DNA from 4 places in the Bacillus sp. GW821-FHT11D08 genome. Region 3 is predicted to be linked to each of the others. Evidence: riboswitches for the same ligand, from Rfam matches in the RefSeq annotation. Region 3 holds a riboswitch; each other region holds the start of a gene.
The links. Region 3 has a riboswitch for thiamine pyrophosphate ahead of thiC (phosphomethylpyrimidine synthase ThiC). Riboswitches for the same ligand answer to the same signal wherever they lie in the genome.
Positions count from the first base shown of each region.

Region 1: another riboswitch for thiamine pyrophosphate. It lies ahead of AC1RRX_RS05610 (ECF transporter S component); the one in region 3 lies ahead of thiC (phosphomethylpyrimidine synthase ThiC).
Region 2: another riboswitch for thiamine pyrophosphate. It lies ahead of tenA (thiaminase II); the one in region 3 lies ahead of thiC (phosphomethylpyrimidine synthase ThiC).
Region 4: another riboswitch for thiamine pyrophosphate. It lies ahead of AC1RRX_RS06665 (acetylornithine deacetylase); the one in region 3 lies ahead of thiC (phosphomethylpyrimidine synthase ThiC).

Region 1 is NZ_JBXARS010000002.1:369,644-373,156, reverse strand. It holds gene AC1RRX_RS05620 (transcriptional regulator SplA domain-containing protein) at 1-26, opposite strand, end outside; gene AC1RRX_RS05615 (glycoside hydrolase family 18 protein) at 115-1,377, opposite strand; TPP riboswitch at 1,526-1,639, shown strand; gene AC1RRX_RS05610 (ECF transporter S component) at 1,822-2,421, shown strand; gene AC1RRX_RS05605 (ABC transporter ATP-binding protein) at 2,408-3,513, shown strand, end outside.
Region 2 is NZ_JBXARS010000002.1:214,686-218,198, reverse strand. It holds gene thiO (glycine oxidase ThiO) at 1-475, opposite strand, end outside; gene tenI (thiazole tautomerase TenI) at 459-1,076, opposite strand; gene tenA (thiaminase II) at 1,054-1,761, opposite strand; TPP riboswitch at 1,850-1,958, opposite strand; gene AC1RRX_RS04665 (monovalent cation:proton antiporter family protein) at 2,012-3,513, opposite strand, start outside.
Region 3 is NZ_JBXARS010000012.1:2,264-5,776, forward strand. It holds gene AC1RRX_RS18410 (Na+/H+ antiporter NhaC family protein) at 1-242, shown strand, start outside; gene AC1RRX_RS18415 (Type 1 glutamine amidotransferase-like domain-containing protein) at 328-1,026, shown strand; TPP riboswitch at 1,076-1,186, shown strand; gene thiC (phosphomethylpyrimidine synthase ThiC) at 1,308-3,080, shown strand; gene AC1RRX_RS18425 (FAD-binding oxidoreductase) at 3,121-3,513, opposite strand, start outside.
Region 4 is NZ_JBXARS010000002.1:618,217-621,729, reverse strand. It holds gene pgeF (peptidoglycan editing factor PgeF) at 1-409, opposite strand, end outside; gene AC1RRX_RS06670 (YlmC/YmxH family sporulation protein) at 564-815, opposite strand; gene AC1RRX_RS06665 (acetylornithine deacetylase) at 876-2,156, opposite strand; TPP riboswitch at 2,233-2,337, opposite strand; gene AC1RRX_RS06660 (ABC transporter ATP-binding protein) at 2,342-3,139, opposite strand; gene sigG (RNA polymerase sporulation sigma factor SigG) at 3,268-3,513, opposite strand, start outside.

The DNA.
Region 1 (3,513 bases), on a different contig from region 3:
ATATACTGCTCTTCCCTTTTCTTCATATGACAGACCTCCTGTTCAATTTTAGATTGTCCAAAAGAAGACCCGTTATCATAGGAAAAAAAATTACTTGCGTAGCGGGACATGCAGCTATATTTTTCGGATCGTGAAAAAGTTCCTAAGCAGCCACGGGCCCGGTTTGAAACCGAGCGTTAATTGCCACGCGCCGATCGCCTGCAGTCCGAACTCCCGGACGAGAACCATTTTTTCACTCATGCTCCGCACATCCTCAAACCACACTTCATGCGTTCTTCCATTTTCATCAGTATACCGGAAGTAAGGGGAACGCTCCTGCTGGGAATAACGGATCACTGATTGGTGCTTCATGGCCGTTTCCATGGCGCGCTGATTGGAGATGGCGGATCCGATCGTTCCGGGACGGTACGGAATCACCCAATCATACCCGTATAGCGGAACACCGAGAATCACTTTTCTTCTCGGCACCCTGCTGATGGCAAAATTGATCGTTTGCCTGACCTCTGTCAAAGGCGCCACGGGTCCCGGCTCACTGCCGGCGTGGTGCCAGTCGTACGCCATAATGAACATATAATCGACCACGGCTCCGATTCCGCCGTAATCATATCCCCTCAGCCACGGCACTGCATCACTTGTTTTCGCCGGAACCGATATCGTTAACGCGAGCTGATGCTCTGAAAGCCGGGTTTTTAACTGCCGGAGAAATCCTGTGAAGAGGTCCCTGTCAGCTTCTCTGACCCGTTCAAAATCAATATTTACACCGCCGTATCCCTTTCTTACGGTTAAGGAGACGATATTGTTGACGAGATTCGTTCTTGCCGTCGGATTTTGCAGCACTTGATGGGCTAATTCCGGACTGAATCCCCCTTCTGTCAGATTCGTAATGACGGCAAGCGGACGCACTCTGTTCTGCCATGTGGTTTCTATTGCGGTTCTGTCGTTTAAATCGTTAATGATATCTCCATTCGGGCCAAAATGATATTCAAACAAAGAAATCGCCGAAGAATACGGCGCAAAATCATTAATTAGCTCTCTATCCGCTTCAGGCGTCCGAATGACATAAAATTGCAGGGTTCCCGCAAGATAGTTAGAGATATCAGGAATCTTCACTTTCATACCCGCCCGCAGCCGGTTCGGCGGAATATCCGGGTTTGCCTGCATCAGCTGCATCTGCGGCACATAAGCCTTACCTGCGATAACGGCATACGTATCATTCGGCTGAACCGTATATTCATTAAGAGGGATTAAAAGCGCCTGCCCCGGAACGATATTCGTTTCCTCAAGCCCGTTGACGCTTCTGATGCTGTCAACAGGGTATCCGTACTTTCTGCTGATGGAAAATAACGAGTCACCAGACTGCACTGTATGAACAAACATAGATGTCCTCCGTTTCCTTTTGATCAAAAGGGCTCTACTTATCTTTATGAATGATCATCCGGTCCGATTCCAAACTCTGTTTGAAGAAAGGCTGTTTACAAATCAGACATGATCAACTATGATGATGTCATCATAAAAAACTGTATAGGAAACGCACTAGGGGTGCTGTTATCGGCTGAGATAAAACATGCGGCAGGCATGTTTTGATCCCTTATAACCCGATCTGGATAATACCAGCGTGGGGAAGTGCAGATTGACCGGAGCGCAGGGTTTTTCCCCATGCGTTTTCGTTCTGCTGCTGCATATTCCCTCGGATATGCAGTTTTTTATTTTTCATTAAAAAACGGGGGAGGACACCGCAATATGAAACTTACGATCAATCGTCTTTCGTAAAATCAACTCTTTCATACAAACAACTATCCGATAAGAAAGCAGGAGATCACAATGAAAAATTGGAAAATGAGAGAAATTGTCGTCATGTCCGTCATCAGTGTTGTATTTGCTGTCATTTATTTAGTATCAACTCATGCAAGCAATATAGCGGCAGGGTTTTTCGGCCGGATGAGCTATGAACCGATTTACGGTATCTGGTTTATCGTCTCGGTAATTGCCGCGTACATTATTCAAAAACCGGGAGCGGCTCTCGTTTCTGAAATCATCGCCGCTTTTGTGGAGTGCTTACTCGGAAATCCGTCAGGACCGATGGTGATTCTGATCGGGATCGCACAGGGAATCGGTGCGGAAGCGGTCTTTTTTGCGACACGCTGGCGGGTGTATACCCTGCCCGTGCTTCTTTTATCCGGTATGGGGTCTTCTGTGACGAGCTTCATTTATGACTTGTTCGTTTCCGGATACTCTGTTTTGAATCCGGGTTTATTAGCCGTCATGCTTCTCATCCGTCTGATCTCAGGTGCGCTTCTTGCCGGCCTTCTCGGCAAAGCAATCAGTGATGCGCTGGCTTACACAGGGGTGCTGAACGGCATGGCGCTCGGAAAACAATTCAAGAAGAAAAAGAAACAGGTGAACCAAGATGCAGGCATCTGAGCCCCTTCTATCGGCCGGCCGTCTTACCTTTTCTTATGATCAGGATGAAAAGCCGATTCTTCAAAACGTGTCCTTTCAGCTCCGGAAAGGAGAGCGGGCTTTATTGCTCGGGCCGAGCGGATGCGGCAAAAGCTCGCTCGCTCTCTGTTTAAACGGTCTGTACCCGGAAGCATGCGATGGGGTTCAATCGGGAACCGTTTCTTTATACGGAACACCTCTTTCACATCTGACAGAACCCGCCGCCAGATCCATCGGCGTCGTGTTTCAAGATCCGGACCAGCAGTTTTGCATGCTGACGGTTGAAGATGAAATCGCCTTCGGCCTGGAAAATTTGCAATATACAAAAGAAGATATGGACGCAATCATCGATGACGTTTTGGCAAAATTAGAGATCACTCATTTGAAAACGCGAACGATCGCTTCGCTGTCAGGCGGTTCAAAACAAAAAGTGGCGCTTGCCTGTATCATTGCGATGGAACCGGAACTCATTATTTTGGACGAACCGACGGCACAGCTTGATCCATATTCCGCACGTGAATTGGCGCGGCTGATCAAAGATCTTCAAGCAAAAAAAGGCTTCGGCCTTCTCGTTATCGAACATCAGCTTGATCATTGGGCGCCGTGGATGGACAGGACGATTGTTCTTGACGAAACGGGTCAGAAGGTGATGGACGGAGAGACGGACGTTATCTTTGAAACAAAGATTGAAGAGCTGATGCAGCTCGGCATTCCGATTCCGCGTGTGATCTCATTGCAGGAGCACGTCAGCATTCCTTTTACATTGTGTAAAGAAAAGCTGTTTCAAGAATCTGTACCGTCTCTGCCCGAACCCCGGCCCGCCGCGCTTTCGGCAGAAGACGCGCTGAGCGTTCACGAGCTGTCATTCTCAAGAGGGACAGACGTCATTTTTCAGGATGTGAGCTTTTCCGTAAAAAAAGGTTCAATCACCGCGATTGCCGGCCCTAACGGAACAGGAAAATCCACGCTCCTTTCTGCCGCGGCCAAGCTCATCCGTCCGCTGGGCGGAGACATCAAAATAGACGGCAGACCGATTGATTCCTATTCTGAAAAAGAGCTGCGGCGGCTGATCGG
Region 2 (3,513 bases), on a different contig from region 3:
TTGCATACGCTTTGCAAACATAGTACGGTTCGACATGGACATCGTCTTTTATAAAACTTGCGCCTAGAATGTCTTTTGAAGCGTAAGGCTCTTTTTCAAGGGCATCTTCCGCTGAAAGCCAGGTGACGGAAGGTAGATCATCCATCTTCCGCAGACGGGCGATATCTTCTTCGGTATACGCCAGTTTAAGCATTCCGCCGTTATGGCGCCTGATGTCAATGCCGCAAGCTTCCTCAAGCTCTTGCCCCGCCGCTTCATACAGCCTTTGACTGTGCATGGCAAAATCAAAAAACGCATCCCGGTTTTCACATTCCGCATGAGCGCCCAGCATTCCCGCGGCAGCGCTTGTCGTTTTTCGGCCGACTTCTCCGGCTTCAAACAAGACAACGTTTTGCTGCGTCTTCGCCAGCTCATAAGAAATGGCGCACCCGATAATTCCGCCGCCGATCACCGCCGTATCATAGTGCTTCTTCATAATCGGCCTCCCTTACCGCGCGTGCATACCGTTTTGCCGCCTCCTCAGGATTTTCAGCTGAGAAAATGCCTGACATGACGGCAATTCCGTCCGGCTTCGCCTGCTTTGTGTGTCCGATCGTCTGCAGTGTCATTCCGCCGATTGCGATAACGGGGATGGAAAGCGTGCGTTTGATCTCTGAAAGCAGGCTGATGCCTCTTGCTTCAAGTCCTTGTTTACATTCGGTTTCAAATACATGGCCGAACACCACATAATCCGCATCTTCCTTTTCAGCTTGGATGGCTTCTTTCAGCGAATGAACCGAACGTCCGATATGAAGATGGGGAAATCTGCTTCGCACCTGCTTTACGGAAAAGCTGCGGGACGGAAGCTGAACACGGTGTATGTTGGCAAATAGCGCGATATCCGCCCTGTCATTGATGATCAATTTGTCCTTATCCGCACCGCCCTTTTTCAAAAGGGACAAAAGCTGCATGATTTCTCCCGCTGTTTTATCCCGCTCACGGATATGGATAAAGCTTACTTCGCGCTGAATCGAAAGAATATCCTCGGCCAGCTCGGCAACGGATTTGCGATTATCAGTTACCGCGTGCAGCTCCAAAAGATTCCACCTCTTTTCCGCCCTTCTCGGACCAGCCTTCTTTTTGATAGGCCATTCCCCAAAATTGATATTCATAATAGCTTGAAATCACAAAATTCTCTTTCATTTTCGCGCGGATGTCCTCTGTGCTGTTTTCAGCAATCTCGTCAAAACGGCTGATCTGTTCTTCGACTTGCTGTCTGAACCAGTCTCCGCCGTATGTACCGATCCATTTTTCATAAATCGGATGCTCCGGTTTGCACTCCTTTAAGTGTTCGCCGACTTCATAATATAGCCAATAACAGGGCAGAAGCGCAGCTAATATTTCTCCAAAATTGCCGCTCATCACCGATCTGTACATATGAGACGTATAAGAATAGGCGGTCGGTGCCGGTTTAAATGCCGCACGCTCTTCTTCCGTAATCCCTAAAAGCTCCGTAAACTCGCGGTGCAGCGCCATTTCCGCTTCATATGTCCCTTGAGCGTGGCCCGCCATCCTGCCCGTCGTAAACAAGTCTTCGGCATATGCGGCGCCGAACGCCTGAACTTTTGCAAAATGCGTCAAATAGTAGGAATCTTGCAGCACGTAATAGCTGAAACGGTCTATCGGCAGGCTTCCGTCACCGATTCCCGTTACAAACGGATGAACAAAACTTCCGTCCCACCATTCGGCAGCCGCCTGTCTGCATTCTTCAGAAAATGTCATTATGTCTTCCCCCCTGATAAAATAAAAAAAACCACCTTCCCGCATCGGAAAAGTGGTTTGGAATTTAAATGGATAAAAGGAACCCCCAAAAAATACCGCTCCACTTCCCTACGCAGGTCTGAACCTGTTCAAGTTATGAGGGTCTAAAAGTCTCACTTTTATCTCAGCCCTTATGAAGGACACCCCTAGTGGTCATACGATTATTGATTTATTTGTTATGCCTTCTATATTATCACGAATTGCAATTTGGTCAAGCTTCAAGGATTTTTCTCAGTTCCGACACGTAGTTGCGCGAGCCCGTGACGATGAGACGGTCTCCTGTTTTCAGCCGCGTGTCTCCGTGCGGAACGATGCTGTCCACACCTCTGAAAATCCGGACGAAAATCACATCGCCCATCAGCGGAAATTCTCGCAGAATGATGCCGTTATACGCCGGGTTTTCCAGATTGATCTGATATAACGAAGACTCCTCATTCGTCAGGAGGCTCATCACGCCCGGCGCCTCAATTAATGCGCGCAAGAGCGTCTTTGTAGACAGAAGGATAGAAAAAATACTGATGCCCTCTTCTTTCAGTTTTGTTTCATGCTCAACCGAGCCGACGCTTGCGATGATACGCTCAGTCCCTTTCTCTTTCGCTATTAAGGCGATTTCAGCGTTCACATCTTCATTTCCCGTCGCCACGACAAGAATATCCGTTTTGAAAATACCGTGCGACTCAAGCGTTCCGGGCTCGTAATCAGAAATCGTGTCAACCGAAAAAACGGATTCCGCAAGCGTTTCCCCGGCATTTTCCTGATACACATGGACGACCCGTACTTCATATTCCTCATCGGGCAATTCCAGCGTAACCGGAAGCGTCATCTGGTTGGCGCCGATAAATGTAATGCGCTTTTTTTCCTGCGGCGCACTTTGCCGTTTGTATAATTTCTTAAAGCCGATCGGCGTGATGATGCTGGCAATAACCGCAACTAAAGTCAGCGCGCCGGACATATTGGCGCTGATAATGTGGAGCCTTTCTCCGATCGTAGCCGCCGCGATAACAAGCGACAGCGTGGACGTCAGCAAAAAGCCCGAAGCAAACACGGTTCTTTTGTCATACCATTTCTTTAAATAAAACACCGGGAACATTTTGCTGATAAACAGCGCAAGCAGAAGCAGCGGAATCATCGTTAATGTTTTCGGATCTTGGAAAAGCGTCCAAATGTCCAATTTCACCCCGACCATGACGAAAAAGATCGGAATTAAAAACCCGTAGCCGAAGGAATCAAGCTGTTCCACCATTTCTTTATTCGGAGACAGAAGCGATACCAGAACGCCTGCCAAAAACGCGCCGAGAATATTTTCCGCCCCGAGAGATTCCGATAAAGCGACAAGCACGATAATCAGTGTGAAAATGGCTCTCGTGCCGATCTGCACGGTGCCTTTAGACATCGACTGCACAAATGAACGGTGTTTAAAGATCCTGCCGAAGAAATACAGCACGACCCCCGCGGCAAAGAGAATCAACAGAAGCCACATATTTCCGCTGTCTTCTCCGTAAAGAGAAGAGAAGAAAGCGAGCAGAATCATCGTAGCCAAGTCCGCGATAACGGCGACAAGCAGGATGATCTGGCCGATATTGGAGTTCATAATCCGTTCTTCCTTTAAAGTCGGGACCACCACACCGAGTGATATCGTCGAAATAATAAGCGTCATTAAAAATGCGTTTTGAATAAAACCGGCTAATACAAAGGCATAGGACAGCAGCAATG
Region 3 (3,513 bases):
TAATGCCGCTCAGCGTAACGCTGGCGGTTCAGTCACATACCAGTTTATTATTAGCGATCGGGGCCGTGTTTGCGAGCGGAACATTTGGAGCGTTTGCTTCTCCTCTCAGTGATAATACGGTGACAACCTGTACGGTGTTGGGGATCGATGTTGTGAAGTATGCCCGTTCGAAGCTTGTTCCGGCGCTTATCGCCGCGGGGATCTCCGTTGTGTTATACGGTGCGTTTTCATTTTTCAGATAACAAATACTTTTTAAAGGCGGTATCCGAAATGGGGATAACGCCTTTTTATGAGCTGTTATACTAGAGGAAAAAAGAGGTGATGACATTGAAGCAGATTATTGCAATGGGCGGCGGGGGCTTTTCCATGGAGCCGGATCATCTTGTGCTGGATCAGTATATTTTAGAGCAGTCGGCGCGGTCAAAGCCGAAAATTTGTTTTTTGCCGACGGCAAGCGGAGATTCGGAGAATTATATCGGCATGTTTTATCAGGTCTTTCAAAAGCTGCGGTGTGAGCCGGATCACTTGTCGCTGTTTAAACCGCCGGGTTCTGATCTCAGATCCTTTCTCATGAAGAAAGATATTATATATGTCGGCGGCGGAAATACGCGCAATATGCTTGTCTTATGGAAAGAGTGGGGGCTTGACCTTATTCTTCGTGAGGCTTGGGAAAACGGCATCATGTTGGCGGGTCTCAGCGCCGGGGCGATTTGCTGGTATGAAGAAGGATTGACGGATTCGGCTGGAGATTTGAGAGAGTTAAGAGCTTTAGGATTTTTGCCGGGAAGCTTTTGTCCGCACTATGACGGAGAAGCGGAGCGCCGGCCGGTGTATCACCGTCTGATTTCAGAAAAGAAACTCAGGGAGGGCTATGCCGCTGATGACGGCGCTGCGCTTCATTATAAAGACGGTCAGCTGTTCCGGGCTGTCTCTTCCAGGGAAACCGCAAAGGGTTATCGGGTTTTTAATACCGAAAAAGGCGTTCGGGAAACAGAGCTTATGACCGTACCGTTATCTGAATTTTGATAATATGCTTTTTTTTGTACACAACTTATGTTACGATGAGAGCGAAATCAATAGTTACTGGGGGTGCCCGTCTGAGCGGGCTGAGAGAGAAGCGGCGGCTTCTTAACCCTTTGGACCTGATCTGGTTCGTACCAGCGTGGGGAAGTAAAGGTTTTATTATTGTTGATGAAAACAATAATAGTTTCTTTCTGACTGCAAAACCGGGTTCTTCTTTGAACCCGGTTTTTTTGTGCTGGTGCTGAGCTTGGTTCTGTTATTCAAATGATAAAGGAGAGATTTGTATGCAAAATCAATCAGTACAGCAAGCGAACATTTCCATTATGTCGAGTTTTTCCGGCAGTAAAAAGGTTTATGCAGAAGGTTCTTCGCCCGATATACGAGTGCCGATGCGGGAAATCAGCCTGAGTGCGACTACGGGGGCATTCGGGGAAGAGGAGAATGCGCCGGTCCGTGTTTATGATACGAGCGGGCCGTATACAGACCCAGATGTACAGATTGATATTCATGAAGGGCTGGGGGCGCTCCGCACAAAGTGGATTACCGGGCGCGGAGATGTAGAAGAATATAACGGCCGGACCGTGAGACCTGAAGACAACGGTTATAAAAAAGAGGGCCGTGCCGCTGAATACCCCGGCCTACAGCGGAAACCGCTTCGGGCCAAGCCGGGGAAAAATGTAACACAATTGCATTATGCGAGAAAAGGCATCATTACGCCGGAAATGGAGTTTATCGCAATACGTGAGCACGTGTCTCCCGAATTTGTCAGGGAAGAGGTGGCGAGCGGCCGGGCGATTATTCCTTCTAACGTCAACCACCCGGAAAGCGAGCCGATGATTATCGGCCGGAATTTTCATGTGAAAATTAATGCCAATATCGGCAACTCGGCTGTTACATCTTCTATCGAAGAAGAAGTCGAAAAAATGACGTGGGCGATTCGCTGGGGCGCCGATACGATGATGGACTTATCCACGGGAAAAGACATTCATACGACGCGTGAATGGATTATCCGCAACTGCCCCGTGCCTGTGGGGACGGTGCCGATTTATCAGGCGCTTGAAAAAGTAAATGGCATTGCCGAGGATTTAACGTGGGACATTTATCGTGACACATTGATTGAGCAGGCGGAGCAGGGCGTGGATTATTTCACCATCCATGCCGGCGTATTGCTTCGTTACGTCCCGTTAACGGCTAAACGCACGACGGGAATCGTATCCCGCGGGGGGGCGATTATGGCGCAATGGTGCCTGGCTCATCATCAGGAAAGCTTTCTGTACACGCATTTTGAAGAAATTTGTGAAATCATGAAGACCTATGATATCGCTTTTTCTCTTGGTGACGGGCTTCGCCCCGGTTCGATTGCGGATGCCAATGATGAAGCGCAGTTTGCGGAATTGGAGACTCTCGGAGAATTGACGGAGATTGCGTGGAAGCACGATGTGCAAGTGATGATCGAAGGACCGGGTCATGTGCCGATGCATAAAATTAAGGAAAACATGGACAAGCAGCTGGAAATTTGTAAAGAGGCGCCTTTTTACACGCTCGGGCCATTAACGACGGATATCGCTCCGGGTTATGACCACATTACTTCAGCAATCGGCGCGGCGATGATCGGCTGGTACGGGACGGCGATGCTTTGCTATGTCACGCCGAAGGAGCATTTGGGGCTGCCGAATCGTGATGATGTAAGAGAAGGCGTCATTACGTACAAAATCGCGGCACATGCCGCAGACCTTGCTAAAGGGCATCCGGGTGCACAGATCCGTGACGATGCTCTGTCTAAGGCGCGGTTTGAATTCCGGTGGCGTGATCAATTTCATTTGTCGCTTGATCCTGAAAGAGCAATGGAATATCATGATGAAACGCTGCCGGCTGAAGGCGCAAAAACGGCTCACTTCTGTTCGATGTGCGGTCCGAAGTTCTGCAGCATGAGAATTTCTCAGGATATTCGTGATTATGCGAAGGAAAACGGACTTACTGAAGACGAGGCCGTCAACGAAGGGCTGAAAGAAAAAGCAAAAGAGTTTGCAGAGAAGGGAAGCCGCTTATATCAATAAAAGAAAAGATGAGGATGGAGTTTGCCCATCTTCATCTTTTTTAGAAAAACGGTGAACGGCGAAGCGGCGGAATGCTCTGTTCAAAGCGGAATATATTTTCCGGATCGTATTTCGTTTTGACTTGACGGAGGCGGTGAACATTTTCTCCGTAATACGTTTGCAGCCAGTTTCTGATTTCTCTATCAGGCCAATTCACGTAATCTCCCATCGTTTCTCTTGATAGGGACGTTCTCAGTCCTTCGATCCAGCGGACATTTTGTCTTTCTTCTTCAGCAGATGTCCAAGTTGTTATATATTCTTGGGCAATGATTGCGTTGCGATAGTAGAATGCCGTTTGGTCCGGAGCGATCCGTCCGGCCGCCCCGCCGAGAGATTGCTGCCACACACTGGCGTTTTCGTTCGGAGCGTGCTCTAAATAGCGCTTTAAAGTGGA
Region 4 (3,513 bases), on a different contig from region 3:
AATACAAGGGCACACAGTCCGCAAAACAAAGGGCCAAAAAAAGATTCGCATCTTTCGTGTAGAGCCCGTCCGTCCCGCGGAATGCGGAAGAATAGTCTCTCGCTCCTTTTCCTTTATCCCCGGCTGTCACGCGCCGGACGCGGTTTTCATGTGTCTGGTCGGCGAACACCCAGGAATCCAGATCAGTACCGCATAAGGACGCTATGACTTCACGGTTTGTCACAACATCATGAGCTTCGTCCCGGACGTGCAATCCGGTATTTAATGACTCATACGGAGGATTGCTGACCCCGCCGTTTTTCGTCGTGAATCCGGCGATGACCTTTGTGTTAAGCTGATTCACACAGTTCCAGTCTTCTATCATGAGTGCCGAGGGGGTGGTAAGACTAAACGGGTGATATGTATTCATGGAGATCCAACCTTTCGACAAACATTAAAAAAGCGTAATTTCCCACTCATTTTAACACAATTTTAAGCATACGTTTAGCGGCTGATTGAAAAATGAGATAAATAAATGTGCCGGAAACATTGAGATTTCCGGCTTTTTACAAGTAAAGGGAGGATTACGCTCCCCCCTTTGGTTCGTTTACACGCACTAAGATGACATCTTCCCCAATTTTAACTATATTTCGCCAAGGAATGATCATTTCCTCTTCTTTTCCGAAAAAACCGAGAACTTTTCCGCTGCCGCCTAAAATAATCGCCTGAATTTTTCCCGTTGTCACGTTAATATCAATATCACCGATGCTCCCGAGTTTTTTTCCGTTCGACACGTTTACCACATCTTTTATTTGAAATTCAGATATGCTGATCATCCGTATCACGCCCTTTGCCCGTTCTTTTTCCTATTATATGAACGGCCGGGCTGAACCTTGTCACATCGGGCAATCTTTTTTGCGGCTGCACCAGCCGAGGATAAATCTCAGCATAATTTTCGTATAGTCCATAAGCTCATCAACGGACACTTCCTCGTTTACGGAGTGGGCGTTTTTTAAATCGCCGGGACCGTATATGACGCTCGGAATCCCGGCATGATAAAGCCACCCTCCGTCAGTTACGGTTTGGGAAACATCAATGACGGGCTCCTGTTTTCTGACGGCTGAGTGTGATGCAGCCAAGACAGAAACTGCCGGATGATCCGGGTCGATTTCCAGCGCCGGGAACACCTCTCCTCTGTCTTCAATCATCGAAGATCCGCCCCATTTGAACACCGGCCTGTTTTCTTTGAGCCACAGATCACTGTCAGCGACACGATTAATATAGTCTTCGATTTCTGCGGCTGCTTGTTCGTGCGTTTCGTTCGGATAAAAGTGGACGGTGATCCATAACCGGCATTCATCGGCGACAAACGCTGCGTGTCTTCCGCCTTCAATGACGGCAGGGTTGATCGTATTGGTGCCGGGCGCAAAGCCGGGGTAGCTTTTCGTTACCGCCCAGTGGCGCTCCAGCTCTCCCAAGGCAGTGATGATTTTCGCCATTTTTTCGATGGCGCTCGCTCCGAATGTGCCTCCGCCCGCATGAATCATATTGCGCCTCATGCCGTCATGAAATGTTTGTTTGCTTTTCAATTCTATCCAGCCGGTGATGACTCCGCCCTGCCCTTGAATATGCAGGCTGCTCGTATCCGCGACAACGGCAAAATCCGCGTGATAGCCGCGTTTGCAGCATTCCAGCGTCCCCGCCTCACCGACTTCTTCTCCGATTACAGACTGTACAATGAGGTCGCCCGGAAGCTCAATGCCGGCATCATGGATCAGCTTCAGAGAGAAAAGAACACACGCCAACCCCCCTTTCATATCAGCGGCGCCCCTTCCGATCAGCATGCCGTCTTTTACGATCGGCTGAAACGGGTCAGAGTGCCAGTCTTCGCCCCCGGCTTCTGCCACATCAATGTGTCCGTTTAAAATCAGGCTTTGATGCCTGCTTGAATCTGTCCCTTTTAAAACACCGACTACATTCGGATCTTCCGGATACACATCCCACATATCGACCGAGCAGCCCGTTTCTTTTAAAAAGCCGGCCACCCACTTTTGGGCTTCTGCCGTATTTCTTGCTGGCGGGGCCGGAGTCGGAAAGGCTATCAACCTTTCAGCAATATGTATGAAGTCATTCCGCCGTTTTTCCGCCTGGTGTAACAGCATATCAATCTGATGCATTAGAAATCTCCCCTTTGGCTGTATCAAAAAAACCGTTTCATTCATGAAATGAAACGGGTAAAAAACGGATCTTCCTCCGCTTTTTTCACCGCTTCCCTCCGCCGGCATGATCCGGATCAGGTCCTTTAAGGGTTGAGACAACGTCTCTCTCAGCCGCATGGCAGCACCCCCAGGGTGAATTTATGTTATTTTACGGATGATGCCTCTTTTGCACGTGTTAAAAACGGGCGGCCATTGTTCCATAAGACATTGACAGGCATATCGAAAAACGCTGTAAGCCGCTCGTCAGAAAGCATGTCCCTGATTTTCCCGGAGGCGAACACCTCGCCCTGTTTTAAAAGCAGCGCCTGATCAAATACCGGCAGAATTTCTTCAGCGTGATGGGTGACATAAAGGATGGACGGCGCATTTTCTTTTTCGGCGATCGACGTAATCGTGTCCAGCAGCTGCTCCCTTGCCATAAAATCAAGACCCGTCACGGGTTCGTCCAAAATCAGCAGTTCCGGATCAGCCATAAGCGCCCGCGCAATCAGCGCTCTTTGTCTTTCCCCTTGTGATAATGTTTCATAGCGTCTGTCGGCGTAACTGATGGCGCCCAAATCCTTCAGAAGACCGATCGCTTTTTCCCTTACCTGCTCACTTGGAGTTTCGTACAGCCCGATTGAGGCGTACGCGCCGCTGAGGGCGATTTCAAAAGCGGAGTCCGCGGCATATAATTTGTGCTGAAGACCTGCCGAAACAAGGCCGATTTTCCTTCTGAGCCTGTCACCGAGCTCAGTTTTGCCGAATTGATGGCCGAGCACCTGCATCTCTCCTGAAGTGGGGAAGTAATAAGAGCATAACATATTCAGCAAAGCCGTTTTTCCGGCTCCGTTTAATCCGTACAGCACCCAATTTTCGTTTTTCTCGACGCGCCAGTTAATATCTTTCAAAATCCATTTCCCGTTTCTTTTTAATGACACACTGTCCAGCTGTAAAATCATTGCAGTTTCCCCCGTTTACTTTATTTAAATTTTCTAAAAACTTTTACACATTAGAATACATCACTTTTTTGCAAACGTAAACCATCGCATGAAAAAAGCCTTTAAACAAGGTTTAAAGGCTTTTTCCGTTATTGATGGATATTCTTATTCATTTGTTTAATGGCTGCCTTTTCAAGCCTTGAGACCTGAGCTTGGGATATGCCGATTTCTTCAGCGACTTCCATTTGGGTTTTCCCTTGGAAAAAGCGCTTTCGCAAAATCATTTTTTCCCGTTCGTTCAGTCTTCTCATGCCTTCTTTCAGAGCCAGCTCCTCAATCCATTGTGTATCCTTATTGCGCTCATCGCTGATCTGGTCCATCACGTAAATCGGATC